DNA from 4 places in the Kitasatospora sp. NPDC088861 genome. Region 2 is predicted to be linked to each of the others. Evidence: riboswitches for the same ligand, from Rfam matches in the RefSeq annotation. Region 2 holds a riboswitch; each other region holds the start of a gene.
What was found. Region 2 has a riboswitch for cyclic di-AMP ahead of ACIP37_RS36315 (transglycosylase family protein). Riboswitches for the same ligand answer to the same signal wherever they lie in the genome.

Region 1 (6,847 bases), on a different contig from region 2:
GCCACCCGCGGCCCGGCACAGCTCCCGGCGACGGTGGTGCTGGCCAAGCCCGAGCCGGTGCCCGCCGGCGCCTACCCGGTGCGCCCCGGCATCGCCTACGAGCAGGACCTGCTGGACGGCATCGACCGGCCCGGCACCCCGGCCAGGCAGCGGCCCGGCACCCCGGCCAGGCAGCGGCGCTGAACGACGCGCGCCTTCAATCGCGCAGCGCGGCCACCTCGTCCAGCCAGAGCCGGGTGAACTCGGCCAGGCCGACGCCCGGTCCGGCCCGGAGCAGCCGGTCCAGCCGGCGGTCCCGGTCCTCCCCCTGCCCGTCGGCCGCGCCGACCGCCCGGTAGAACGCCACGAGCCGCTCGGGCCCGTAGCGCCGGGCGATCAGCTCGCAGGCGAGCCAGGCCTGCTCGTACGCCTGGGCGATGCCGTCGGCCCCCGCGGTGAAGTCCCGGTCGGCGGGCAGCGCGGTGGGCAGCCGGCCGGCGGCGACGTCCCGGGCCAGCTCGGGGGCGATCTGCTGCGGGCGCCGGCCGGAGCCCCGGTAGGCGGTCCAGTCGGCGACGCCCTCGGAGAGCCAGAGCGGTGTCCAGGCCCGGGTGTCGGCCCTGGTCGCGACGTGGGTGGCCTCGTGGGTGACGACCACCTGCCGGCCGAAGTCGCTGAGCCGCCCAAACGTGCCGGGGTTGACCAGCACCCGGTCGGCGGGGGTGTGCCAGGGCGCGCCGGGGGCGGCCGAGGTGACCGCTGCCATGCCCGCCCAGCCCGCCGGGTCGACCTCCAGCAGCCGGGCGAACTGCTCCGCGGTGGCGGGTACTTCGAGCAGCAGGCGGCCCGCCCAGCCGGTGCCCCAGACCTCGCTCACGGCGGGTGCGGCCCGGTCGGCCACCGCGACCAGACCGGCCGGGTCGGGCCCGTCGGCCAGTCCGAGCACCAGGCAGTGCGCGCCCGCCGCGGACCGGGCGGAGCCGAGGTCCCAGAGCGCCGGGGGCCCGCTCGCGCTCTCCTCCCGGTCGACCCGCCAGCCGCCGCCGGCCAGGACCAGGTCGATCCGGCGCGGGTACACCACCGGGTAGTCGTCGTACCCGGTGATCCGGACCGCCAGGTCGGCGGCGGCCGTGAGCCGCTCCGGTCCGGCGTCCGCGCCGAGCACCAGGTTGCGGTAGCCGGCCTCGATCGCCGCCGGTCCGGACCAGGAGGGCAGCGCCCGGGCCCGCGCGTCCAGCAGCGCGGCCACCTCGGCCCGCCGGTCCGACGCCCACCGGTCCGACGCCCGCCCGGCCGCGGAGGGGGCCGCCGGGGCCGCCGGCGGCAGCGACAGCTGGGCCAGCCCGCCGGCCGCGAGCAGCAGCGCACCGCGCCGGGACAGCGTCCGGCGGGCGCCGTCTATCGGGTGGGGGGCGTCGGGGTCGGACGGTGCCGGGCTCAGAGCCGGACCACCCCCGCGACCGGCATCGCGTTGACGCTCTCGTAGCGGACCTTGGCGCCCGGGTAGGGGGCGTGCACGATCACCCCGCCGCCGGCGTACATCCCGACGTGGTGCATGTCCCGGTAGAAGATCACCAGGTCTCCCGGCCGCGCTTCGGAGAGGCTGACCCGCTGCCCGGCGTACGCCTGGGCCTGCGAGGTGCGCGGCAGGGTCACTCCGGCCTGCCGCCAGCTGTAGTACATCAGACCGGAGCAGTCGAAGGCGCGGGGCCCGGTGGATCCGTAGAGGTAGGGCGAGCCGATCATCCGCACCGCGGCCGCCAGCGCGGCCGCCCCGCGCTCGGAGGCGGGCGGGGCCGTGCCGAGGTCCAGCCGGTCGGTGCCCCGGGTGGCGCGCTGCTCGGCCTCCCGGGCGTCCTGGGCGGCCATCCGGGCCCGCTCGGCGACGCCCAGGCTGTTGAGGAGCCGCTGGGCCTCGGTGAGCCGCTGCTGGATCTGCTGCTTGCTGTCGGCGAGCGAGCGGCGGGCCTGGTCGAGTTCGGCGAGCTTGCCGGCGGTCTCGGTGCGGCGCTGGTCGAGCCGGCGCTGGCGGGTGGCCAGTTCGTGCAGGGTCTCCTGCTGCCGCTCGGCGGCCTGGTCGAGGGTGCGGGCCCGGGACAGGTAGCCCTCCGGGTCGGTGGAGAGCATCAGCTGGACGGTCTGGGCCATGCCGCCGCCGCGGTACTCGGCGCCGGCCACGGTGGCGAGGTCGCCGCGCAACTGGTTGAGCTGGTCCTGGGCGACGGCGATCTCGCCCTGGAGGACGGTCGTCTCGCCCTGGAGCCGCTGCTGCGCCTCCTGGGCGGCGTTGTACTTCTCGGACGCCTGCTCGGCCTCGCCGTAGAGCTGCTCCACCTGCGCCTTGACGTCCTTGCGGGTGGGCGTGTCCGGCGCGGCGGGGGCGGCCTGGGCGCTGCCGCCCGTCGTCACACCCAGGGCGGTGGCGGCGGCCGCGGTCAGCACCAGCGCACGGGCGAGCAGTTGGGAACGACGGTGCACGGGCATGGCGGCAGCGGCTCCGATCCGGCGGTGGGGCCCCGCCGCCGCCCCAACGCGGGCGGCCCTGGAAGCGGAGTCCGGTGGCAGACGTTAGCGAGTCCGGGCAACCGAGTCCAAACCCCTGCCAACCCGAATATTTGACCCGCAATCGGACATCAGTCCGAGACGCCGGAAAAGCCGCAGGCCCGGCCTTCCGTGGTGGAAGGCCGGGCCTGGGAGGGCCTGAGCGGGGATCAGACCCGCACGATGGAGGTCAGCGGCATGTTGCCGACGGCCTCGTAGCGGACCGACGCGCCCGGCTTGGGCGCGTGCAGCACCTGGCCGTTGCCCGCGTAGATGCCGACGTGGTGGGCGTCCCCGTAGAAGATCAGCAGGTCGCCGGGCTGGGCCTGGGAGAGGTCGGTGCCGATCCGGGTACCGGCGTGGGCCTGCTCCTGCGAGGTGCGCGGCAGCGAGACGTCGACCTGGTTGAACGCCCAGACCATCAGGCCCGAGCAGTCGAAGGAGCCGGGGCCGGAGGCGCCGTAGACGTACGGGCTGCCGATCTTGGAGGCGGCGATGGACAGCGCCGCGGCGCCGCGCGAGCTGCCGGCGCTCGGCTTGGTGACCGGCGCGGCGGGGGCCTGCGACGCGCTCAGGTCGGTGCGGCTGTTGTCGCGGGAGGAGCGGTCGGCGGCCTGCTGGGCCGCCGCCTGCTGCTGGGCGGCCTTCGCCGCGGCGTCGGCCTTCGCCTTGGCGTCGGCGGCGGCCTTCTCCTCGGCCGCGCGGATCGCCTGGCGCTCCTGCTCGGACAGGGTGTTGAAGAGGTCCTGCGCGGCCTTGAGCTTGCCCTGGACCTCGTCCTTGGCGCTCTTCAGCTGCTGGGTGGTGGTCTCCATCTCGGCGAGCTTGCCCTGGGCCTCGGAGCGCACCTGGTCGAGCTTGCGCTGCTCGTCCTGGAGCTGCTTGAGCTGGCCCTTCTGGGTGCCGCCGGCCTGGTTCAGCGTGTCGGCCTGGCTCAGGAAGGTGTCCGGGCTGGCGGAGAACATCAGCTGGACGGTCTGGGATATGCCGCCGTTGCGGTACTGCTCGCCGGCGATCTCGGCCAGGCCGCCCTGGAGGTCGGTCACCTGTCCCTGCTGCCGCGCCACCTGGTCCTGCAGGTCGGTGACCTGCTTCTGCAGCTGCTGCTGCTTCTCCTGGGCGGCGTTGAGCTTCTCGGTCGCGACCTCGGCCTGGTCGTTGAGCTGGTCGACCTGCTCCTTGACCTGGTCCTTGGTCGGCTGCGGGTCGGCGTGGGCGCCGGACTGCGCGGACAGCGCGACGGCCGCCGCGGCGAAGCCGGTCAGGATCGAGACCCGGGTGCGACTGGCGGGCTTGGGACGACGATGGGACGCCACGAAGGCGGACTCCTTCTTCCTACGCCGTCTACCGGGTGAGCTGACGGGTTCGGGCCGGAAGCGTGCCCTACGACGCCTCACGGCCGTTCCACCGGCCGACCTGGCGCCGATTCACCCCGGAGGAACGTGGTTCCCCGGCTCCGTTCGACAGCACCCCCGACTGCTGGGCTCCCCGTCGGGCAGGCACTGGGCCCGCCCCGCTGCGTCACGAACTCGACGGAAACCACCGCCGCCACCCTGGCTGGGCGATCGGGAGTGCGGTGGTTCGGGGCACGACCCTAGTAACTGAACCGTGATCCGTTCAAATCCTTGTCAGAAAAAAGACGGAAGAAGACCAAAGTTCTTTTGTGAATATGACACATAGTGATCACCGCCGTACGTAAAGCTGATCACTCTTCATCGGGGAGTCACGCTGCGGACAAAACCCGAACGCCACCCCCGGTCCGAGGGTGGCGTGGATCACAGGCCCGGACGGGCCCTTCGGGCGTGTCGGGACGTCAGACCCGGCGGATCGTGTTGATCTGCATCGCGTCGACCTTCATCACCTTCACCACGTCACCGGTGTGCGGCGCGTGCACCACCATGCCGTTGCCGATGTACATCCCGACGTGGTGCCGGTCGGGGCCGTAGATGACCAGGTCGCCCGGCTGGGCCTGGTCCAGCGAGACCCTGGTGCCGACGTTGCCCTGCTCCTGCGAGGTGCGCGGCAGCGAGACGCCGGCCTGGCCGTACGCCCAGACCATCAGGCCCGAGCAGTCGAAGGTGGTCGAGCCGGTGGCGCCCCACACGTACGGCGAGCCCTGCTTGCTCATCGCCTTGGCCACGGCCACGCCCGCGTAGCCGCCGGCCTGCGGGAGGCTGCCGAGGTCGGCACGGTCGCTGCCGCGCGAGGCGCGGTCGTCCTGCTGCTGCTGGGCCCGCAGCGCGGCGCGGTCGGAGGCGCTGAGCGAGTTCAGCAGGTCCTGCGCGGCCTTCAGCTTCTGGTTGACGTCCGTCTTGGCCTGGTTCAGGTCCTTGGTGGTGGAGTCGAGCGAGGCCAGGACGGCGGCGGCCTCGGACTTCTCCTGGTCCAGCCGGCGCTGCTGGTCCAGCAGTCCCTTGAGCGCCTCCGACTCGCTGGCGCTGGCCTGCTGGGCGCTGGACGCCTTCTCCAGGTAGCCCGACGGGTCCGAGGAGAGCATCAGCTGGACGGACGGGTCGATGCCGCCGGTGCGGTACTGCTCGCCCGCCACGCCGGCCAGGCCGGTCTGGAGCTGGGTCATCTCGTCCTGGCTGCGGGCCACCTTGTCCTGCAGCTGGTCGGACTGCTTGCGGAGCTGGTCGGCCCGCTCCTTGGCGCCGTTGTACTTCTCCGCCGCCTGCTCCTGGTCCTGCTGGAGCTGGTCGATCTGCGCCTTGACGTCGGTCTTGCTCGGCTGGGGCGCGGCGTGCGCGGCGACCTGCGCGGAGAGGGCGACCGCGGTCGCCGCGGCAGCGGTGAGCACGGAGACCCGGGCGCGGCTCGGCTGCTTGGGACGGCGGTGGGAGGCCAAGGGAATTGCTCCTTCTTCCATCGGCCTCACCCGATCAGGTGAGAATCCGGAAAATAGGTTTGACGCCACACCCTAGGGAAGATCCACGGGTTTTGCCACTCCCCCGAAGGCGTGAACTCCACTTCCCCCGCAGGCTTCACTGGATGTGCACACCGCCGCAAACCGGGCGCTGACCAGGCCTCATCCCGCCGCGGCAGCCGTCAGGGCCGCGCCAGCCGGTTCAGCAGCAGAACGGAAGCCACGGGGCGCGCGCCGGCCTTCCGCACGCCCTCCGCGACCTCCCGGTCGGTGGACACCACCACCACCGGACGACCCTGCGGCTCGGCCCGCACCAGACGGCGGATCAGCTCGTCCGCGGTCTCGCCGGTCCGGCTGAACCGCACCCGCACCCCGCGCGGTGGCGCCATGATCACCGGAACGTCCAGGTCCTGCCCGTCGAACACGCAGGTGACCTCCGCCTGCGTGCGCTGGGCCAGCATCGCCAGCCCGCCCAGCAGCCGGATCCGCTGCTGCTCCAGCGGCAGCGTCGGATAGCCCGTCTTGGTCACGTTGTAGCCGTCCACCACCAGGTGCACCTGCGGGATCGCCAGCAGCTGGTCCAGCAGCGCCGGATCGTCGTCGGCCAGACCGCGCCGGGCCACGTCGTGCGGCGAGGCCGCACCCGGCACCACCGCCTCCACCAGGTCCCCCGGCCGGATCTGGGAGACCGGCAGCGCCAGCTCCCGCTGGAGCCCCTGCGCCGACTGCAGCACCGTGTCCAGCAGCAGCCGCAGCCGCATGTCCTCGACGCTGCGGCCCTCGCGGGCCGACCGGCGGCCCTGCTCGGCCGCCGTCTCCAGCTCGCCGACCCGGTGCCGCAGCCGCCGTGCCTCGGACTCCGCGGCGCCACGCTCGGCGGCCGCCTGCGCCCTCGCGGCCTCCAGCTCGGCGGTCAGCCGCCTGGTCTCGGCCTGCGCCCGGCGGGTGTCGCTCTCCAGCGAGCGCACCTTCTTCCGCAGCGACTCGGCCTCCCGGCGGACGTCCTCGGACTCCGCGCGCTGCCGCTCCAGGTCCGCCCGGGCGGCGGACCGCAGCTCGGCGAGCTCCGCCTGCAACTTCTCCGCCAGCCGGGTGGCCTCGGCGGCCGCGCCCTCGGCGCCGGCCCGCTCGGCCTCCTCCCCGGCCTCGGCCACCAGCCGGCTCCAGCCGGCCGACCGCACCAGGTAGGCGGCGGCCGCGACGTCCATCGGATCGGCGGCGCCCGGAACGCTGCCCGACTCCAACGCCTTCACCAGGTCCGGCTGGCCCAGCCTCAGCCGCTCCGCTATCCGCACCCGGAACGCCGGCTCCGACTCCAGCGCCGCGGCCAGCGCCGTGGCCGCGTACTTGGCCCGCCGGGCCGGGGTGAACTTGACGTACTGGCGCAGGCTCTGCGGCAGCTCGCCAGGCGGCAGCCCGCCGAGCGCGTCCGAGGCCAGGCCGACCACGCGCCGGCGCACG
Region 2 (6,847 bases):
AACTCGGACGCGGCGACGTCCAGGGCGAGCGCGATGTCACGGCCGGGCACGTAGCCGGCCTTCTGGATGGCCTCGGTGATGAGGTCCAGGGCCTCGCGGTTGCTGTCCAGGTTCGGCGCGAAGCCGCCCTCGTCGCCGAGGCCGGTGGACAGGCCGCGCTCCTTCAGCACGCCCTTGAGGGTGTGGTAGACCTCGACGCCCCAGCGGACGGCCTCGGAGAAGGACTCCGCGCCGATCGGGGCGATCATGAACTCCTGGATGTCGACGTTGGAGTCCGCGTGCGAACCGCCGTTGAGGATGTTCATCATCGGAACGGGCAGCACGTGCGCGTTCGGGCCGCCCAGGTAGCGGAACAGCGGCAGGTCGCTGGCCTCGGAGGCGGCGTGCGCCACGGCCAGCGAGACGCCCAGGATCGCGTTGGCGCCGAGCGAGGACTTGTCCGGGGTGGCGTCCAGGTCGAGCATGGCCTGGTCGATCAGGCGCTGCTCGGTGGCGTCGTAGCCGACCAGCTCCGGGCCGATCTGCTCGATGACGGCCAGGACGGCCTTCTCCACGCCCTTGCCGAAGTAGCGGTTCTTGTCACCGTCGCGCAGCTCGAGCGCCTCGAAGGCGCCGGTGGAGGCACCCGACGGGACAGCGGCACGGCCGGTGCTGCCGTCGTCGAGGCCGACCTCGACCTCGACCGTGGGGTTGCCACGCGAGTCGAGGATCTCACGGGCTACGACGACATCGATGGACGGCACGAGGCATCTCCTTGCGGAAGCAGGGTCCGGCTGACGTTGGGTGCTGCCGGCGGGACGATTGCGGAGTCGTTACGACCAGAGCCTAACCGCCCCGGCCCCCGGGGCCGCGCTGGCCTCGGTCCCGTCTCAGCGTGTGGCCCGGCTACCCACCAGTAGTTCACCTGCTTGCCCGATCGAAGCGGGCGAATACGGGGGAATGCGGGCGAAGGGGGACAGGTCCCGTCCCCCTTCGCCCGCAGGGCGCGGGCCGTTCAGGGCCCGGGCCGCTCAGCCGAGGTGCAGCACCTGGCCGGGCATGATCAGGTTGGGGTTGCCGCCGACGGTGCCGCGGTTGCCGTCGTACACCGACTGCCAGCCGCCGGACACGCCCTGGGCGGCGGCGATCGTCGACAGCGTGTCGCCGGCCCGGACGGTGTAGTCGTGACCGCCCTGCGCGGCGGCGGGCTGCGCGGCCGGGGCGGACTGCGCGGGCTGCGCGGCGCGGGGCGCGTACTGCGGCTGGGCGGCGGGCTGGCCCGCGTACTGCTGGTAGACGCTCTGGTGGCTGGTCCAGTACCAGGCGCCGTTGTTCTGGTACCAGTACACCTTCGCGTCGGCGTCCCAGCCGGCCTTGCCGGAGAAGCCCTGGGTCTGCGGCTGCGTCTGCTGCGGGGCCTGCTGGACGGGCTGCTGGGCGGCCGGCTTCGGGGCGGCCTGCTTGACCGGCTGCTGGGCAGGCTTCGGGGCCTGCGCCTGCTGGGTCGGCTTGGCGGCGGACTGCTTGGCGGGCTTGGCGTCCGTGGAGGTGTCCACGGAGGCCGGGGCGCCGCCCTTGCTCAGGCCGGCCTTCTGGGAGCAGACCGGCCAGGCGCCCGGGCCCTGCGAGGCCAGCACCTTCTCGGCGACCGAGATCTGCTGCGCCTTGCTGGCCTGGTTGGCCTGCGGGGCGTAGGAGGTGCCGCCGTACGCCTTCCAGGTGCTGGGCGTGAACTGCAGGCCGCCGGAGAAGCCGTTGCCGGTGTTGATGCTCCAGTTGCCGCCGCTCTCGCACTGGGCGACGGCGTCCCAGGTGGAGGCCGGGGCGGCGGAGGCGCCGGTGGCGGTGAGGAGCGGCATCGCGAGTCCGACGCCGGCCACACCGGCGACGGCGATGGCCTTCTCGGTCTGGGTGCGACGGCGGTGGCGGCCGGTTCCAACGAACAGCATGAAGAGGTCCCTCTCCGCACGCCTGCGAGGTGAGCTGTCGGGTTCGGACCGGGAGGTGGCCCGGCCGCCGAAAGCGGAAACGATTCCGCTCGGGCGGCTTCACCCCAAGCCGTCGGGGAACGGCAACAAACCTGGTTCCCCCGCCCCTGCCCAGGGTCTGGTCGGTTTCCCGTGACGCGGCGGGCAGGATTCGGCGTTCCGCGCACGAGGTCCGCAGCTGCGAACTCCAGGGAGAGTAGACAGATCATCAGACCAATAACAAGCTCATATCACCGATATCACACACAAATTACGGCGCGTGGTCAATCGCCTACCAACGGCGGCGGTATGTCCGGATTAATGCGGGTTCAGGCCCGGCTCCACGAACCGCCGGAGACATGCCGTCAGCGTGTCGGGGCGTCGGTCGGCGCGACCGGCGGCGCGTGCGGAGAGCGGGTCTCCGGAGTGAATTCGACCGGGAGTTCCCGCAGGCCACGCATGATCAGGCCGCCCCTCCAGCGCAGGTTCTCCGGGTTTTCCGCGAGCCGCAGGTCCGGCAGCCGGGAAAGCAGCGTGGCCAGTGCGCTCCGCCCCTCCAGGCGGGCCAGCGGGGCGCCGATGCAGTAGTGGATCCCGTGGCCGAAACCCAGGTGCGGATTGTCCGTGCGGGCCAGGTCCAGGGTGTTCTCGTCCGCAAACCTGGCCGGATCGCGATCCGCCGCGGCCAGCACCACCAGCACCGGATCGCCCACCGGGATGTCCACCCCGCCGATCGACAGCGGCCGCGTCGCGAAACGCCACGTCGCCATCTCCACCGGCCCGTCGTAGCGCAGGAGTTCCTCGATCCCGGTCTCCAGCAGCGCCGTCTCGCCGCGCACCACCGACTCCTGCAGCAGCCTGCGCTGCTCCGGGTTGCGCAGCAGCGCGTACGTGCCGTTGCCGATCAGGTTGACGGTCGTCTCGAACCCCGCGAACAGGAGGATGAACGCCATCGCGGCGGCCTCGTTCTCGTTCAGGTGCTCGCCGTGGTCGCTCGCCCGGATCAGGCCCGAGATCAAGTCATCACCCGGATCCGCCCGCTTGCGGTGGATCAGCTCCAGCAGGTACGCCCGCATCCGCTTCACCGCCCGCCCCACGCCGCCGCGTTGGCCGCCGCCGTGCCGGATCATCATCCCGGCCCAGTCCCGGAAGTCGTCCTGGTCCTCGGCCGGCACGCCCAGCAGGTCGCAGATCGCGTAGATGGGGAGCGGGAACGCGAACTCGTGGATCAGGTCCGCCGAACCGCGCTGCGCGAAGCCGTCGATCAGCCGGTCCGTGAGCTGCTGCACCCGCGGCTCGAACTCCGCCACCCGGCGCGGCGTGAACGCCTTCGACACCAGCCGGCGCAGCCGGGTGTGGTCCGGCGGGTCGATGTTCAGCAGATGCGTCATCAAGTCCGCCTGGCGTTCCCCCGGAATTCCCACCCGCCCGGTGCGGTGCGCCTGCTCGCTGTGGTGTGCCGGGTTCTTCGACAGCCGGCCGTCCGCCAGCGCCTGCCGAGCGTCCGCGTAGCGGGTCACCAGCCAGGCCTCCACCCCACTCGGCAGCGTCGTGCGGTGCACCGGGGCGTGCTCGCGCAACCAGGCGTAGGCGGGGTACGGATCGGTGGCGAACTCCCAGGTGAAGAGCTGCGGGGCGGCGGGATCGGGCTGCACTGGCATGCGTCGACCGTATCCGGTGGGTCGGGGCCGCACCGCCTCCGGCGGACGCGACCGGCGGGGCCGGATCGTCGACACCCGGCGGACGGCCCGCCAACGCTCCGTGGACGCCCCGTGGACGGTCCGTGGACAGCTCTTGGACAGCTCTTGGCCGGGTGGCGGGCGTGACCCTGGTCACCTGAGGGGTAATCCCTGTTGCGGAGGGTCAGGACCTGCCTACGATCCTCCGCAGAAATCGTGGGCGCCGGTGCGGTGTCGCCCACAGGGAGGAGCAGACCATGCGGGTCAGCGGGGCAGTCGTCGTCATCGCGGTACTCGACGGCGGATCGGGAGCCGAGCTCGCCCGCCGGTTCGCCGCCGCCGGCGCCGCCGGAGTGCTGATCGCCGACCAGCGTGCGGGCGTCGCCGAGGACCTCGCCACCGAACTCGACCGGCCGGGCTGCCCCGTCGTCGGCGTCGGCGGCGACATCCGCCGCCCCAGCGACGTCGCCGCCCTCGTCGACACCGCCGAGAAGCACCTCGGCCCCATCGACCTGTTCTGCGTCGCCGGCCCCGACGGCGAGCGGATCGTCTCGCTCGCCGAACTGCCCGCCCGCCTCGACCTCGAACGCCTCGCCGAACTCCTCGCCCTCGTCGGCGAGGCCATCGGCGAAGTCGTCCCCCGGCAGCGGCGGCCGATCGAGAACACCGCCACGGCCGCCTGAGGCCCTGCCCGGGCCCGCTACTCGCCGACCGGCCCGAGGCCCTCGGCCGCGCGCACCGCGTCCCGGTAACCGCGCGCGGCCGAGCGCAGCGCCGCGTCCACGTCCACCCCGGCGTCGTGCGCCCGCTGCGCCACCGCCAGCAGCAGCCGGCCCGCCGACTGCGCCGTCAGCTCCGCCGGCAGCGCGTACGGCTCGTCCGGCACGCCCGCGAAGCCCGCCCGGCGCACCCGCGACACCAGCTTCGCCGCGTACGCCAGCGACGGCAGCCCGGCCGGCACGCCGTCCAGCACCGACTCCCGGTCCGCCTTCTCGGCCGCCTTCAGCTGCTCCCAGTTCGCCTCCACCTCGGCGGCGCCCTCCGCCTCGACGTCCCCGAACACGTGTGGGTGCCGGTACATCAGCTTCTCGACGATGTCACCGGCCACGTCGTCGATCGAGAACGCCTCCGCCGGGTGCTCCTCGGCGATCCGGGAGTGGAAGAACACCTGGAGCAGCACGTCGCCCAACTCCTCGCGCAGCGTCTCCCGGTCCCCCTCCTCGATCGCCTCGACCAGCTCGTACGCCTCCTCGACCAGGTACTTCACCAGGCTCTCGTGCGTCTGCTCGGCGTCCCACGGGCAACCGCCCGGCGAGCGCAGCCGGTCCATCACCGACACCAGGTCCAGCAGCCGCGCCCCCGGCAGGTCGTACGACCCCGGCAGCACCTCGATCTCCGGCACCTCACCGGCGTGCTCCACCGCCAGCCGCGCCAGCGCGTCCGTCAGCCCCGGATCCCCGTCCGGGCTGCCCAGCCACACCGTCGGCCCAGCCCCGCCCGGCTGCCCGGTCAGCAGCCGCGCCAGCGCCGGTGCCGACCCCGCCGCCACGACCTCGACCTCCACCCCGGCCTGCCGCACCGCCGCCACCTGCGGATGCCCCGCGTCCCCCGCCAGCACCCGCCCCGCCGACCGCAGCGCCTCCCACGCCGGCCACGCCAGCAACCCGGGGGCCACCCGGTGGGTGGTCGTCAGCAGGATCAGCTTCGCGTCCGGAACATTCGTCGTCACACCCCGAACCTACCCGCCGCCCGCCCGGGGCGGGGACGGGCCCGACGGGACCCGCCCCTCCCGCCGGGGTCCTACTTCTTCGACCCCGCCAGGTCGTCGAACATCGCCGACAGGAACTCGCTGCACCAGCCCAGCAGCTCCCGCCCGACCAGCGGCTTGCCGCCGATCCGCCCGGTGCTCGGCCGCGGCACCAGCAGCTGCTGGGCGGCCGCCTTGACCTGGCTGCGCGGGTAGAGCCGGTTCAGCCGCAGCTGCTGGGACTCCCGCAGCTCCACCGGCCCGAACCGGACGTTGGCCCCCTGGAGGGTGATGTCCGCGATGCCGCACCGCCGGGCGTACAGCCGCAGCGCCGCGACCAGCAGCAGGTTCTCCACCGGCTCGGGCAGCTTGCCGTAGCGGTCGACGAGCTCGTCCCGGACCTGCTGGATGTCCGCCTCCGAGTTGACCGCCGCGATCGAGCGGTACGCCTGCAGCCGCAGCCGCTCGCCGGGCGCGTAGTCGTGCGGCACGTGCGCGTCGACCGGCAGCTCGATCTTCACCTCCAGCGGCTCCTCCTCCGGCTCGCCGCCGTTCGCCAGCGACTCGCGGAACTCGGCCACCGCCTCGCCGACCATCCGCATGTAGAGGTCGAAGCCGACGCCCGCGATGTGCCCGGACTGCTCGCCGCCGAGCAGGTTGCCGGCGCCGCGGATCTCCAGGTCCTTCATCGCCACGTACATGCCGGCGCCCATCTCGGTGTGCTGGGCGATGGTCGCCAAGCGCTCGTGCGCGGTCTCGGTGAGCGGCTTCTCCGGCGGGTACAGCATGTACGCGTAGCCGCGCTCGCGGCCCCGGCCGACCCGCCCGCGCAGCTGGTGCAGCTGGGAGAGGCCGAAGGTGTCCCCGCGCTCGACGATCAGGGTGTTGGCGTTGGAGATGTCGATGCCGGACTCCACGATCGTGGTCGACACCAGGACGTCGAACTCCTTCTCCCAGAAGTCGACGACGACCTTCTCCAGCTGGTTCTCCCCCATCTGCCCGTGCGCGGTGGCGATCCGCGCCTCGGGGACGAGGTCCTTGAGCCGGGCGGCCGCCTTGTCGATCGACTCCACCCGGTTGTGGATGTAGAACACCTGGCCCTCGCGCAGGAGTTCACGCCGGATCGCGGCCGAGATCTGCTTCTCGTCGTAGGGGCCGACGAAGGTCAGCACCGGGTGCCGCTCCTCCGGCGGGGTGGTGATGGTGGACATCTCGCGGATGCCGGTGACGGCCATCTCCAGGGTGCGCGGGATCGGCGTCGCGGACATGGTGAGCACGTCGACGTTGGCGCGCAGCTTCTTCAGCTGCTCCTTGTGCTCGACGCCGAAGCGCTGCTCCTCGTCGACGATGACCAGGCCGAGGTCCTTGAACCTGGTCTCGGAGGAGAACAGCCGGTGGGTGCCGATGACGACGTCCACCGAGCCCTCGAACAGGCCCTCCAGCACGGCCTTGGCCTCGCTGTCGCTCTGGAACCG
Region 3 (6,847 bases), on a different contig from region 2:
GCACGGTGGCGCGGACGGTGCCGTGCGGGATGCCGAGCGCGGCCTGGGCGTGGGTGAACACGTCGTTCCAGAGCCGGGCTTCGAGGTGGCTCTCGGTCTTCGGCAGGTAGAAGTACGGGCCGGAGTTGGGGTCCTCGGCGCCCTTGGCGAGCAGCCGGGCGGCGTTGTGGAAGAAGTACAGGCCGAAGTCGAGGAAGGCTCCGGCGACCGGGGAGCCGTCGACGAGCAGGTGGTTCTCGTCCAGGTGCCAGCCGCGCGGGCGGACCACGACGGTGGCGAGTTCGGCGGCGGGCTTGAGGGCGTACGCCTTTCCGGCGGAGGTGGTGAAGTCGATCCGGCCCTCGAAGGCGTCGATCAGGTTGATCTGGCCGCTGACCACGTTCTCCCAGGTCGGGGAGGTGGCGTCCTCGAAGTCGGCGAGCCAGATCCGCGCGCCGGAGTTGAGGGCGTTGATGACCATCTTGCGGTCGGTGGGACCGGTGATCTCGACCCGGCGGTCCTGGAGCGCGCGGGGCGCCTCGGCGACCTTCCAGTCGGCGGCCCGGACGTCGGCGGTGTCGGGGAGGAAGTCCAGCGTGCCGGCTCTGGCGATCTCCGCCCGGCGGGCCTTCCGCCCGGCCAGGAGCTCCTGTCGGCGCCCTTCGAAAGCGCGATGGAGGCCGACGACGAAGGCGACCGCCTCCGGAGTGAGCACCTCCTCCGCCCGGTGAACGCGCGGACCGGCGACAGTGACGACCGGAGCAGCGGGGGAGGCGCCGACGGGTCCCTGTTCTGTAGCCATGGGCAGGACACTCCTAAGCGGTTGAGCCTGGCGAAGGGAGCTCCGGTGGGAACTTCCTTGATCGGAACCCACCTGTCGGCGGGTTCGATTCTGTAAGGTGGAGACTAGTTTCCGCGATACAGAATTTCAACGGTTTGTTGATGTGATCGCCGGGACTCTACTCCTCCCCGACAGCGAAGGGAACGCCGGTGGTTTCGACCCCCGACACAGCATCGACGACCAGCCCGGACCGCGCGACCGGCGGCGTGCAGTCCGTCGAGCGCGCCTTCCAACTCCTGGAGGCGCTGGCCGACTCCGGCGGCGTGGCCACCCTCAGCGAGCTCTCCGCCAGCTCCGGCCTGCCGATGCCGACCATCCACCGCCTGGTTCGTACCCTCGTCCAGCAGGGCTATGTACGCCAGGACACCGCGCGTCGCTACACCCTCGGCCCCCGGCTGATCCGCCTCGGCGAGACGGCCGGCCGGCTGCTCGGCAGCTGGGCCCGCCCCTACCTGGCCGAACTCATGGAGGCCACCGGCGAGACCGCCAACCTGGCGGTGCTGGAGGGCGGCGAGGTGGTGTACGTCGGGCAGGTGCAGTCGCGGCGCTCGATGCGGATGTTCACCGAGGTCGGCCGACGGGTGCAGCCGCACTGCACGGGCGTCGGCAAGGCGCTGCTGGCCCAGCTCCCCGAGGACGAGGCGCGCGCCGTCCTGGGCCCCAACCCGCTGCCCGCGCACACCGAGTACACCGTCACCGACCCGCAGGAACTGCTGCACCAGCTCGCCGAGGCGCGCGAGCGCGGCTACGTGGTCGACGACCAGGAGCAGGAGATCGGCGTCCGCTGCATCGCGCTCGCCGTACCGGGCGCGCCGACGCCCACCGCCCTGTCGGTGTCCGGCCCGGAGGCCCGTATCCGGGCCCTGGAGGAGCAGGCCGGCACGTCCTCGCTGGTGCCGGTGATGCACCACATCGCGACCCGGCTGGGGCAGGTCCTCGCACCCTGACCCGTCGCCACCGCCCGCTTCACGCACGGGAAGTCGATCCGGTCGACTTCCCGTACGTACGCTCCCCCGTTCGGGCGGACGCCGAGCGGGTTGCACCGGCCCCCGGCGCAGGCTCCGCCACCCTGGTGCGGACGCGGCCCGCAGCGGCGCGGGCGGCCGGGGCCCCGGGACAGGGTGGACGACGATGACGTACAGGCGTTCGACAATGCGAGGCGGGTCCGGGCAGGGCGGGTCCGGGCAGGGCGGGTCCGGGCAGGGCGGGTCCAGGCGGGGCGGGTCCGGGCAGGCCAGCAGGCTCCGCGGATTCCGCGCGGCCTCGCTCGTCGCCGCGATGGCGGCCGGCTGTTCGGTGGCGACGCTGACCGCCGGCCCGTCCTGGGCGCTGCGGCGGCCCGAGCCCCGGCCGGCGGTGGACACGGCAGCCCCCACGGCGTCCCGCTCCGATCTGGAGGTGGTCCGGCTCGACCCGGACGCCGCCCCGCCCGGCGGCACCACCACCGTCCACGCCTTCATCGCCAACCGCGGCCCGGACACCACCGCCGCACCGTTCACCGTGCTGGTGACGCTGCCTCCCGGGGTCTCCCCAGTGGGCCCGTACTTCCCCGAGGACTGCGAGGTGCGGCTCAACGGCCGGCAGGTGCGCTGTGTCTTCCCGGCCGGACTGCCCCCGCTGCGCAGCGCGACCGCGCTGGTACCGGTGCACCTCTCCCCGGACCTGCGGATCGGCAAGCTCACCGGCGGCTCGGTCGCGGTGCGCGGCGTGGACGACCCGGACGAGGGGAACAACCGGCAGCCGTTCGACATCACGGTGGTCGAGACGGCTCCCGGTTCCTGACCCGGAAGCCCCGAAGGCCCTACCGGTACACGCGGACGTAGTCGGCGGCGAAGGTGATCGGGGCGGTGCCCTGCGGCGCCGGGTGGTACTTCCCCGCGCCGACCGACAGGTTGAGGATCAGGTACGCCGACCAGTTGGCGCCGACGCCCTTGCCGTCCGAGAACACCTTGGCGCCGTTGACGTACCAGTCCACCGAGGTGGCGCCGTAATAGGTGCCGATGGTCACCCACTGGTCCTTCGCGACGGCACCGGCGTCGGTGTAGTACTTGGGGTTGCCGGGGTTGACGTGGTTGGTCAGCTCCAGCAGGTTCGGGTTGTCGGGGTGGTACTCGAAGGAGTCGACCTCCCCGTTGCCGTTCTTCCAGGTCCAGAAGGCCGGCCAGGCGCCGGAGCCGGACGGCAGCTTGACCCGGGTCTCGGCGTAGTCGCCGGTCCTGACCTGGAAGCCCTCGCTGGAGCCCTCGGTGGTCAGGAAGCCGGTGTTCCAGGCCTGCTTGCCGTTCTCCAGCGTGGTGGTGCCGGGCGCAGCGGTGAAGGTGGCGACCCCGTTCGCGACGCTGACGTTGTTCTTGTTCAGCAGGTCGAGCTTGTTGTCGTCCGGGTTGTGGTTTCCGTACTTGTACGCGGTGCTCTTGTCGCCGACCCAGCGCGAGCCCCAGCTGATCGGGCCGTTGAACTCGTCGGACCAGGTCAGCGACTTGCCGGCGACCGGGGATACGGGGGTGCCGGCCGACGGGCTGGCGGTGGCGCTCGGGCTGCTCGGGCTCGGGCTGCTCGTCGGGGTCGGCTTCGCGGTGGGGGGCGCCGTCGGGGTCGGGGCGGGAGTCGGGGTCGGGGCGGGAGTCGGGGTCGGGGCGGGAGTCGGCTTCGTGGTGGGCGTCGGGGTCGGGGGCGGAGTCGGCGCCGGGGTGCTGGAGACCACCAGCTGCTGCGAGGCCAGGTTGTGCCAGGCCCCGCCGAGGTCCTGCCAGAAGCCGAACTGGGTGTACGTCCCGGCCGGCAGGGCGCGTGCGCCGCTGGTGAAGGACAGGCCGCTCGGGCAGATCTGCACATTGGAGGCGTTGCCCGGGAAGTCGAGGTTCGCACCGGCCGCGTTCCGGGCGCCCACGCCGACGGTCTTCGCGGTGAAGCAGGCCGAGGAGTGGAGGGTCAGCGAGGCGGTGGCGGCCTGGTTGGCGACCATGGTCGCCGGGGCGAGCCGGTCCTGGGTGACGGTCGGGGCGGTGGCGGCCTGGGCGCCGGAGACGGCCGGCAGGCCGAGCAGTCCGGCGCCGGTGACGGCGAGCGCTCCGGTGACGGCGAGGGCGGCGTTGCGGCCCCGGTGGGAGGGACGGGCGTGGCGCGGCGCGCGGCGCCGGGCAGGCTGGTGCATGGCAGTGTCCTCTGCGACGCCTGCGAGGTGAGCTGTCGGATTCGGGCTGAGGCAGCCCGGCCGCCGGTGGAAGCGGCTTCACCCCTAGCCACGGCCCGCACGCGGGAGCGTACGGGCCGGGCGCTGACCTTGGTTCCCCCGCTCCCGTCCGCTGTGGTGCTCGGTTGCCGGCCGGCGGGTGGACAGGACTCGGCGTCCCGGCGGCGGGGGTCCGCGAGGGCGGACGACGGTTGCAGGCTAGGCAGGCCGTCCGTGAACGGACAACCTGCTCGGGCCGGTTGTCGCACAGGTCACAGTGGTGTCGATCAACGACGCTGCGTGGTGGATCAGTTGGGACGGATCAGCGGAGCCGTCGAGCTGCCGAACGGCGAATCGGCGAATCGGCGAATCGGCGGTCCACGGGTCAAGCGAGCCAGTTGTCGACCTGGCTCTCGGCCTCCGGTGCCCAGGCGAGTTCCAGGTGGTTGAGGCCGGTGAGCAGCCGGGTGCCGCCGATCGTCGCGATGCCGGTGGTGTCCAGGGCGCTCGCGGTGAACACGATGCCGTCGCTGGGCCCCCGGTTCTCGTTGAGCACGCCCGGGATGTCGGCGGACCCGCCCGCGAGCAGATAGGTGCGCACCGACGCGGGGACGCCCGCCTGTTGCAGCGGCGCGATCAGCGAACCGGCGTCGATCGCCGCCTGGATGCCCTGGCCGGAGGTGTAGAAGCCCTGGCCGCCGTAGTAGGTGGTCCACCAGTCCTGGGCGGTGCCGTCCACCCCGTACCGGCCGTCCCAGCGGGCGAGCAGCTGGCGCTGGCCCGGGTAGCAGTCGTAGCCGCCGGTGGGCAGCACGCCGAGGCAGGGCTGCGCCGTGTAGGTGCCGTAGCAGGTCATGTAGAGGTTCGGGGACGGCGCGTTGGCGGTGCCGCCGCAGGCCGGCCAGCTCGCGAGGTCGAACGACCAGCCGTGCGCGTACACGTAGTCGAGCCCGCCGTTCGGGCCCCCGAGGGTGATCAGGCGGCGCACGTCGCCCGCGTAGGCCCGCCCCCAGGACGGGCGCACCGAGGACACGTACGCCCGGGCGGCGACCTCGCCCTTGCTCCAGGCCACCACGTCCACCTGCGGGACGCCGAGGCGGGCCCGGATCAGCGCGACGGCGTCGCCGACGGCCTGCGCCTGGAGCAGGTTGTCGCCCTGCTTGTGGGCGAAGCCGATGGCGAACACCCGGTGGCCGGTGCCGGCGAGGTACTGGGCGAGGCCGGTGGACGGGCAGGCGGAGGCACCGCAGGTGCCGCTCTCCCCCGGGTGCGCCCAGGCGCGGTCGGCGTTGTCGTTGGCGCCGTGGACCAGCAGCACGGGGGTCGGACGGCTACCGGTGTCCCAGCCGGTCGCCGAGTACAGCAGGAAGCGGCTGGAGGAGGGCTGGCCGGTGCCGCCGAAGTACGTCCGGCGGGCGCCGTCCTGGTCGCCGCGGCCGTCGGCCGGGTACTGCTCGGTGCGGAAGCCGGGGGTGGTGTCGAGGTAGCGCTCGACCTTGGCCCAGCCGTTGCCGGGGGCGGGGAAGGCGGCTTCGAGGGTGAGCGGGGCGGTGGCCGCCTGGGCGGTGGTCTGGGCAGTGACGGTCTGGGCAGCGGTGGGCTGGGCGGGAGTGGGGGTGCCGAGGAGCAGCGCGGCGAGGGTGAGCAGGAGGGCGGACAACGCGGTGGGGGTGCGTCTGACGGCGGTGGGGGTGTGCCGCATGGGGGTGGGGGTGCGTCTCATGGGGGTGGACGGTAGGACCGGCCGCCGGCGGGCGCCCAGGTGCCCGCCGCACACCGCGCCGGCCTGCGCGGTGGCGGCCGGTGCCGTGGCGCACCGTCCACGGGTGCGCCCACCCGGCTCACCGGGTCGGATAAATTGGAGGTCCGACATCTTCCGCAGTGCACAAGACCGCCGTGCACGGCCCCACAGGAACGAGGTACCGCCCCACCATGACCGCGCCCCTGCCCGCCTTCGCCGGCCGCACCTACCTCTTCCGGGCCGACAACGGCGCGGCCTTCCGCAACACCTACTCGGCCGACGGCAGGCGGCTGCGCTGGGAGGGCCTCGGCGAGTCGGCGGGCCAGTGGGAGGACGTGCGGCTGCACGTCGCCGAGGTGGCGCCGGAGATCTACTTCATCAGCTGGACCGAGGAGAGCGGGATCACCGTCAGCCACGTGATGGACCTCGGCCGGCTGACGGTGCGCGCCTTCTGGACGTACGAGGGCGAGGGCGGCCGGGTCGGCGAGCTGCACACCGGGACGCTGGAGCGGGTGGCCTGAGCCTCACCGCTCCCGCGCCCCCTCGCTGTCCGTCGGCTTACTCAGACCGTCTGAGCAGACTGCCTGCTCAGACAGTCTGCTCGGGCGGCCTGCTCAGGCAGCCTGGTTCGGGACCTTGAGGTGCTGGGACATCCACTCCAGCGAGGACGGCAGCAGCGCGCTCCAGGTCTCGAAGTTGTGGCCGCCGTTCTCCAACATGCTGTAGGAGACCTTCATCGGGGACTGCACGGCGTCGACGAAGGCCTCGGTGTCGCGCCGGTAGTCGCCGTCGCCCTTCTTGGTGCCGGCCAGCAGCACGGACACCTTGGGCTGCGGCAGGTTCTTCAACCGCCACATCAGGTTGGCCTCGTCACGACGCTGCTTGCTGCCGCCGAACAGGTCGCCCGTGGTCGGGTCGTCGGCGGCGTCGTAGTAGGCGGAGAGCGCGACGGCGGTCGGAAAGACGTCCGGGTGGCGCATGGCCAGCTTGAGGGCGCAGTAGCCGCCGGTCGAGTTGCCCATGAAGGCCCAGGCCTGCGGGTCGGAGGAGACCCGGAAGCTCGCCTGGATCGCTGAGGGGACGTCCTTGGTGAAGTACGTGTCGGACTGCGCGC
Region 4 (6,847 bases), on a different contig from region 2:
GCGATGATCACCCCGACGAGCCGTCCGGCCGCGCGGGTGAGGTCGTCGTCCGGCTGCGGGGCCTGCGGGAGGGCGTTGTAGCGGTGCGGGTACTCGGTGGCGTACGCGTGGTAGGCGCGCAGGACGGTGTCGACGGCGTCGTCGCCGCTGCGGCCGACGGCGGCCTCGGCGAGCCGGTCGGCGAGTTCCTCGGTGACCCGGACGGCGATGAGCCGCCGCAGTTCGGCGAGGCCGCCGCTGACGTGCTTGTACAGCGACGGGGTGGCGACCCCGGCCCGGGCGGCGACGGCGGCCAGGGTGAGGGCGTCGGCGCCCTGCTCGTCGATGAGGGCGATGGCGTGGTCGACGACCTGCTCGGGGGTGAGTCCTACTCGGGGCATGGTGTGGGCTCTCCGTCGGTGGAAGGCGTACGTGGCGTGGCGTGGCGTGGCGGGGCTGACGTGGGCGGGCGGGGCTCAGGCGAGTTCGGCGAGGAAGGGCAGCAGGGCGTCGGCGGTGGCCTGCGGGTTGTCGGCCATCGGGTAGTGCCCGGATCCGTCGATCATGACCTTCCGCGCGTTGAGCGCGATGGCCTGCCGGTCGGCGACGGCTTCCGGCTCGGGGAAGTCGGGGTCCTTGCTGCCCATGATGACGAGCGAGGGGCAGCGCACGGCCGCGGTCCAGCCGACGGGCGCGGAGTCCCCGCTGACGTGTCCGCGGGTGGCGGTCTTGCGGCCGGGGGTGCGCATGGCGGCGACGAGTCCGGCCACGTACGGGTCGAAGTCGGCGGGCTTGGCGCCCGGGTAGGCCAGCTTGCGGTGGTAGAGGCCCCAGAAGGCGGGCGAGTGGACGGTCAGGAAGCCCATGACGCGGAGGGCGCCGCGCATGAGGGCGCCGGGCGGGGGGTTCTCGATGAAGGCGTCGATCAGGGCGATGCCGGCGACCCGCTCGGGGGCGTCGCCGGCGGCCTTGACGACCGTCGCGCCGGTGTAGGAGTTGCCGACCAGGACGGCGCGGTCGATGCCGAGGTGGTCGAGCAGGGCGAGGACGTCGGTGGCGATGGCGGCGGGGGAGTAGTCGTCCCAGATGATCGAGGATTCCCCGAAGCCGCGCAGGTCCATGGTGATGACCCGGCGGCCGGCGGCGGCCAGCAGCGGGCGGAGGTGCCGGTAGGCGGCGCGGGTGTCGAGCATTCCGGGGAGCAGCACGACGGGGGCGCCGTCGCCCTGTCGGGTGTCGTCGTAGGCGAGGCGGCCGCCGGTGACGTCGAGGTACTGGGTGGTGGGGGCGCTGGTGGCGTTCATGGTGGGCCTCCGGAGGGTTGCCGGTGCGGGGCTTCGGTGCTGCCGCCGATAGCCATAAAGCTAAGGCTAATAGCCTTAGCCGTCAAGCCCTCGCGCCCTGCGGAGCGGGGGAGGCCGGCGGGGGGTGCGCGGATGAAGGGTCGTTCGTTGACGTCCGATCACGTGAGGTGGCGTCAACGGTGCTCAAGGGGGTGCAGGGGTGTCCAAGGGGAACAAAACGCCCGTCGTGCCCCGGAGTGCCCCGCCTGTCTCCGGTCGTCCCGGGCGAACGGCTTGGAATCAGGGCCTCCTAGGATTAACGTTTGATAACGCAGCGCGGTCGTCAACGCCGTACCCAGACGGCACCGTGCGCCGTCGCCTAATCCCGCCGACCGGCCTCCGGGCAGGTCAGGGAGCCGGGGAACCACGTTCCTTGGGGTGAATCGGCGGGGCTCCGGCCCGGCCGTAGGAGACCTTCCTGCTCCGAACCCGTCAGCTAACCCGGTAGGCGCGAAGGAAGGAAAGGAGCGCGCCTCCGTGGCGTCGACGCACACTCCGGCACACCCGGCCGGCCTCGCAGCAGGTACCCGGCTCCTCGACCACCCCGGCCCGGACGGCCCCGAGTACGCGGGCCCGGAGGCCGAGACCAACCGGCACCGGATGCCGCGTCAGGTCCGTGGGGCCTCCCCGCTGCTCGGCGTCACCGCCGTCGCCGCCACCCTGGGCGCCACCGGCTTCGCCTCCGCCACCCCGGCCGCCGCCCCCGCCATCGAGACCCCGGACGAGACCCCGGTCGCCCTCTCCGCCGACCCCGGCCTCGCGCTCGCCGCCCGCATCCAGCTGCAGGCCGACAGCCAGCGCACCGCCGCCGAGGAGGACGCCCGCGTCCAGGCCGCGAAGGAGGCGGAGGCCAAGGCCGCCGCGAAGGAGGCCGAGGCCAAGCGGGCCGCCGAGGAGGCCGAGCGGGCCAAGGCCGCCGCCCTCACCCTGCCGGTGCGCGACTACCACCTCACCGCCCACTACGGCCAGAGCGCCCGCTACTGGGCCCACCTGCACACCGGCCTGGACTTCGCCGCGGACACCGGGACCCCCGTCTACGCGGTCGGCCAGGGCACCATCACCTCGGCCGGCTGGTCCGGCTCGTACGGCTACCGGATCGTCGAGACCCTGCCCGACGGCACCGAGATCTGGTACTGCCACCTCTCCTCGATCATCAAGGGCTCCGGCAAGGTCGGCTCCGGCCAGCAGATCGGCAAGGTCGGCGCCACCGGCAACGTCACCGGCGCGCACCTGCACGTGGAGGTCCGCCCCGGTGGCGGCGCCCCCGTCGACCCGGAGACCTGGTTCCAGCAGCGCGGCCTCAACCCCTGACGCACCCGCGAAGCCCCGGCCGCCGGAACCAGAAGCGCGGCCTCAACCCCTGACGCACCCGCGAAGCCCCGGCCGCCGGAACCAGAAGGCACCGCGGCCGGGGCTTCGCCGCGTCACTCCTGCGCCGGGTCTGCCGGCTCCGCCGGGTGCGCGTCGAACTCCTCCTGCGCCGGCCCCGCCAGCCCCTCCAGGCGGGCGTCGAACTCCTCCTGCGCCAGCCCGGCCAGGTACGCGTCGATCTCCTCCTGCCCCGGCTCCGGCGCGAGGTCCGGGAACTCCTCCACCAGCAGTCGCGGCAGCCCGGGCACCGTCCACTCCCCGTACAGGTCGAGCGCGGCCTCCACCGCCGCCTCCTCGAACGCCCCGAAGTCCCCGGCCAGTTCGTCCGGCATCGGCCGGCCCAGCGCGGTCAGCTCGGCCAGGTTGCGGTAGCTGCGCCGCATCAGGCCCTGCTCCAGCAGCCGGCGCGCGCCGTCGGTGGCCATGCCGACCGAGATCACCCGGGTCGGGCTCCAGCCCTGCTCGTCCACCTCGTCCAGCCAGCCGGTCTGCGCCAGTGCGGCGAACACGGCCAGCCGCTCCTCCTGCGCCAGCTCCCGGAAGCCGGTCAGCCACTCCCGCACCGCCTCCGGATCCGCGACGTCCGCCCCGTACGCGTGCAGCAGCAGCGCGTACAGCCGGGGCCAGGTCACCAGGTCGGCGCGGCGCAGCAGCCCGGCCGCGACCTCGCCCTGCCACTCGGCCTCGGCGTGCAGCCGCTCCTGGCGCTTGGCGTTGAGCCGCTTGGCGGCCCGCTGGTGGTCGGTCAGCAGCCGGACGGCGGCGCCGTACGCCAGCGGGTCCGCCTCCGGTTCGGGTTGGACGTACAGGTAGAGCCGCTCGTACAGCAGGTGCTCCACCGCGTTCGAGGTCAGTTCGGGCCAGCCGTCGTGCATCCTGCCCTCGCCCAGCTCCAGCAGGGCCAGCACCGCGCGCAGCGGCGCTTCGGCCACCGGGGCGCGGTCCTCTTCCGCCGCCCAGGCGAGCAGGTCGGAGGCCCTGGTGCGCGGGGCGAGCCGCAGGTCTTCGTCGTTCATAGCTCGAACGGTAACCGCTGGCCGGGGGTAGGGTCGGCTGCCATGGTCCCCGTACGACTCACCGGCCCCCGGCTGGCCATCCGCGAGTATCACCACACCGCCGGCGACGTGGACGCGCTGTACGGGCTGTTCAGCGACCCGGAGGTCACCCGCTACCTCCCCTTCGAGCCGCGCGACCGTGAAACCTGCGCCGACCAGATCGAGCTCTACCTGGAGGAGGCGATGGCGCCGGAACGGGACACCTACCGGCTGGCCGTCACCCGGCGCGACGACGCCGAGGACCCGGTGGACGCCGTGCCGATCGCCCACGCCTCCCTCACCCTCGGCAAGCACCGCTCCGCCCACCTCGGCTACGTGCTGGGCCGCGACGTCTGGGGCCGCGGCTACGCGGGCGAGATCGCCGGCCTGCTCTGCGAGCTCTCCTTCGAGGCCCTCGGCGTGCACCGGCTGGCGGCCCGGGTCGACGTGGACAACGGCGCCTCGGCCAAGGTGCTCCTCCGGCTCGGGTTCCAGTTGGAGGGGCGGGTCCGGCACGACCTCTACAAGGGTGGCGCCTGGTCCGACTCGTACCTGTACTCGCTGCTCGCCGACGAGTGGAGCGGCGCGACCGGCTGACGGCCCGGCGTGGACGTCCGACGTGGACGTCCGACGCGGACCTGGGGGCAGGCCTGCCGGGTCAGGCCCGGGGGGTTAACCCCACCCCCGATCCGCCAGGCCTCCGGATCCTCCCCGGCCCGCCGTTCGACCAGACTGATGCCATCAGCAGTCGAGAACGAGGGACCGGGGCCGGGACATGAGCATCAGCCGAAGCACGCAGGACCGCGAGTGGGACGTCCTCGGTGGTTACGGCGACGACCCGCGTCCCGCTCGGGCCCACCGGACCGAGGAGCCGCCGGCCGTCTGGCGGGCGCCGTTCTCCGGGCACTACTACCGCGAGATCGGCTACACGCTCACCGGCCTGCCGCTGTCGGTCATCGGCTTCTCCGTCTCGATCGTGCTGTTCTGCATGGGGATCGGCACCTTCGTCACCGTCCTCGGCCTACCCGTCCTCGCCCTCCTGACCACCGTCGCCCGCGGCATGGGCCGGATGGAGCGGGCCCGGGTGCGCGGCATGCTGGCCCTGGACGTGCCCGCCCCGGCGCCGGTGCGCCAGACCCGCCCGGGCACCTGGGGGGCGATCACCGCGCGGCTGGCGGACCCGGCCGGGTGGAAGGCCGCGTTCTACCAGGTGGTGATGTTCCCGTGGGCGGTCCTCAGCTTCGTCCTGTCGCTGGTGTTCCTGCTGCTCGGCTGGGCGATGGCGCTGTACCCGCTCTACCACTGGGTCTTTCCGGCCTTCACCTCCTGGCGCGGGTACCGGATCTTCGACTTCTACGACAGCGACAACGTCCAGCACGTCTACTACATCGAGGGGGCCTGGCAGATCGCCGGCCTCTCGCTGGTCGGGGTGCTGCTCATCATCCTCACCGCCCAGCTGGTCCGCGGCCTGACCAACGTGAACCGGGCCGCCGCCCAGGGCCTGCTCGGCCGCTGAACCCCGCGGCCCTCCCCGCCTGCCCCGCCCGCCTCCCCGGCCCCGCCCACACCCGGACGTGCTCCGGATGCGGGTGGGGCCGGCCCGTGTTGGGATGGCCGGGTGGCCGCCGCACACACCCCCGCCGACCCGGGCGCCCTGGGCCGGGACATCCTGGTCACCTCCCGCCCGCTGGACGAGTACTGCGACCTGTTCGACCTCACCCGGGCCCAGCTCGCCGCGCTGCCGGGCCCGGTGCTGGACTGTCCGGGCGGTGCGGCCGGCCTGGCCGCCGAGGCGCGTCGGCTCGGCTGCCGGGTGATCGCCGCCGACCCGGCGTACGCGCTCCCCGCACCCGAGGTCGCGGCCCACGCGCTGGCGGCCCGGGCGTCGATGGCCACCGCGATGGCCGCCCGTCCGCACCTGTACCCGTCACCGCGCTCCTGCCGACCGGACCGCTACCTGCGCAGCTGGGACCGCGCCCGCCGCCTGTTCGCCGCCGACTCGGCCGCGCACCCGCAGCAGTACGTGGCCGCCGCGCTGCCCCGACTGCCGTTCGCGGACGGCGCCTTCGCGCTCACCCTGAGCGGCTACCTGCTCTTCGCCTACCCCGAACTGTTCGGCCCCGAAAGGCAGTTGGACGCCCTGGTGGAACTCGTCCGGGTGACCTCCCCGGACGGCGAGGTCCGCGTCCAGCCGCTGCACGACGGCCACGGCCTCCGCTGCGCCCACCTCGACCCGCTGCGGTACGCGCTCGGCGAGCGCCATGTCGCCAGCGAGATCCGCCGCTTCCCCCGCGCCGCGGACGGCCGCACCCGCCGGGTCCTGGTCCTGCGGGCCGCCGACCGCCGCCGCCGGTCTGCTGCCGAAAAGTAATGGTCTCTCCTGGTCAGCGCCCCTATACTCGCCCGCATGAACGAGACGACCGTCAGGCGTGCCGGGGCGGCCGACGCCGACCGGCTCACCGAGCTGATACAGGCCTCCACCGCCTACCGCGGCCACTACTCGGCGATGATCGACGGCTACCGGGTCACCCCCGAGTACATCGCCCGGCACGAGGTGTTCCTGGCCTCGGACCCGACCACCGACCGGCTGCTCGGCTTCTACGGCCTGATCCGCGAACCGGCCGAACTGGACCTCATGTTCGTCGCCGACGAGGCCCAGGGGCTCGGCATCGGGCGGAAGCTGATCGCGGACATGCTGGAGCGCGCCCGGGCCGCCGGGATCGCCTCGGTCAAGGTGGTGTCCCACCCGCCCGCCGAGGGCTTCTACCTCCAGGTGGGCGCCGAGCGCACGGGCACCCGCCCGCCGCAGGTCAAGACGCCCTGGGAGCAGCCCGAACTGCGCTTCACCGTCAAGGAGTTCGGCAGCTAGCTGGGGTCGCCCGCCGACGGAGCCGACTGGACGGGCCGAGCTGGCTGAGCGGGCTGAGCGGGTGGGACCGGCTGTCCCGGCTGTCCCGGGTGGTCAGGCTCGGCGGGTCGGGCCGGCTGCGTCGGGACGAAGGCCGTCGCCTCCAGCCGGGACAGTATCTTCTCCGCCAGCCAGCTGCGGTCCGACCCGTACGGGATCCCCTCCGGCAGCACCAACTGCCCGGCCACCGCGTCCCGCAGCCGCTGCGCCTC

Region 1: linked by a shared signal. The riboswitch ahead of ACIP37_RS08805 (NlpC/P60 family protein) and the one ahead of ACIP37_RS36315 (transglycosylase family protein) in region 2 are both predicted to bind cyclic di-AMP.
Region 3: linked by a shared signal. The riboswitch ahead of ACIP37_RS10150 (hypothetical protein) and the one ahead of ACIP37_RS36315 (transglycosylase family protein) in region 2 are both predicted to bind cyclic di-AMP.
Region 4: linked by a shared signal. The riboswitch ahead of ACIP37_RS03770 (M23 family metallopeptidase) and the one ahead of ACIP37_RS36315 (transglycosylase family protein) in region 2 are both predicted to bind cyclic di-AMP.

Annotation. Positions count from the first base shown of each region.
Region 1 covers NZ_JBIVJF010000003.1:455,537-462,383, reverse strand. Annotated here, with positions in the region: gene ACIP37_RS08820 (glycosyltransferase 87 family protein) at 1-183, shown strand, start outside; gene ACIP37_RS08815 (hypothetical protein) at 197-1,228, opposite strand; gene ACIP37_RS08810 (NlpC/P60 family protein) at 1,417-2,463, opposite strand; gene ACIP37_RS08805 (NlpC/P60 family protein) at 2,691-3,836, opposite strand; cyclic di-AMP (ydaO/yuaA leader) riboswitch at 3,847-3,996, opposite strand; gene ACIP37_RS08800 (NlpC/P60 family protein) at 4,334-5,368, opposite strand; gene ACIP37_RS08795 (NYN domain-containing protein) at 5,569-6,847, opposite strand, start outside.
Region 2 covers NZ_JBIVJF010000046.1:7,552-14,398, forward strand. Annotated here, with positions in the region: gene eno (phosphopyruvate hydratase) at 1-743, opposite strand, end outside; gene ACIP37_RS36315 (transglycosylase family protein) at 1,011-1,928, opposite strand; cyclic di-AMP (ydaO/yuaA leader) riboswitch at 1,934-2,101, opposite strand; gene ACIP37_RS36320 (cytochrome P450) at 2,312-3,607, opposite strand; gene ACIP37_RS36325 (SDR family NAD(P)-dependent oxidoreductase) at 3,883-4,308, shown strand; gene ACIP37_RS36330 (MazG family protein) at 4,326-5,354, opposite strand; gene mfd (transcription-repair coupling factor) at 5,426-6,847, opposite strand, start outside.
Region 3 covers NZ_JBIVJF010000004.1:209,811-216,657, forward strand. Annotated here, with positions in the region: gene aceB (malate synthase A) at 1-781, opposite strand, end outside; gene ACIP37_RS10140 (IclR family transcriptional regulator) at 970-1,767, shown strand; gene ACIP37_RS10145 (hypothetical protein) at 2,117-2,602, shown strand; gene ACIP37_RS10150 (hypothetical protein) at 2,622-3,974, opposite strand; cyclic di-AMP (ydaO/yuaA leader) riboswitch at 3,977-4,143, opposite strand; gene ACIP37_RS10155 (esterase/lipase family protein) at 4,378-5,715, opposite strand; gene ACIP37_RS10160 (MoaF-related domain-containing protein) at 5,925-6,254, shown strand; gene ACIP37_RS10165 (alpha/beta hydrolase-fold protein) at 6,348-6,847, opposite strand, start outside.
Region 4 covers NZ_JBIVJF010000001.1:845,242-852,088, forward strand. Annotated here, with positions in the region: gene ACIP37_RS03760 (TetR-like C-terminal domain-containing protein) at 1-380, opposite strand, end outside; gene ACIP37_RS03765 (alpha/beta fold hydrolase) at 456-1,283, opposite strand; cyclic di-AMP (ydaO/yuaA leader) riboswitch at 1,629-1,787, shown strand; gene ACIP37_RS03770 (M23 family metallopeptidase) at 1,800-2,633, shown strand; gene ACIP37_RS03775 (hypothetical protein) at 2,747-3,709, opposite strand; gene ACIP37_RS03780 (GNAT family N-acetyltransferase) at 3,752-4,324, shown strand; gene ACIP37_RS03785 (sensor domain-containing protein) at 4,503-5,243, shown strand; gene ACIP37_RS03790 (hypothetical protein) at 5,346-6,098, shown strand; gene ACIP37_RS03795 (GNAT family N-acetyltransferase) at 6,135-6,596, shown strand; gene ACIP37_RS03800 (hypothetical protein) at 6,593-6,847, opposite strand, start outside.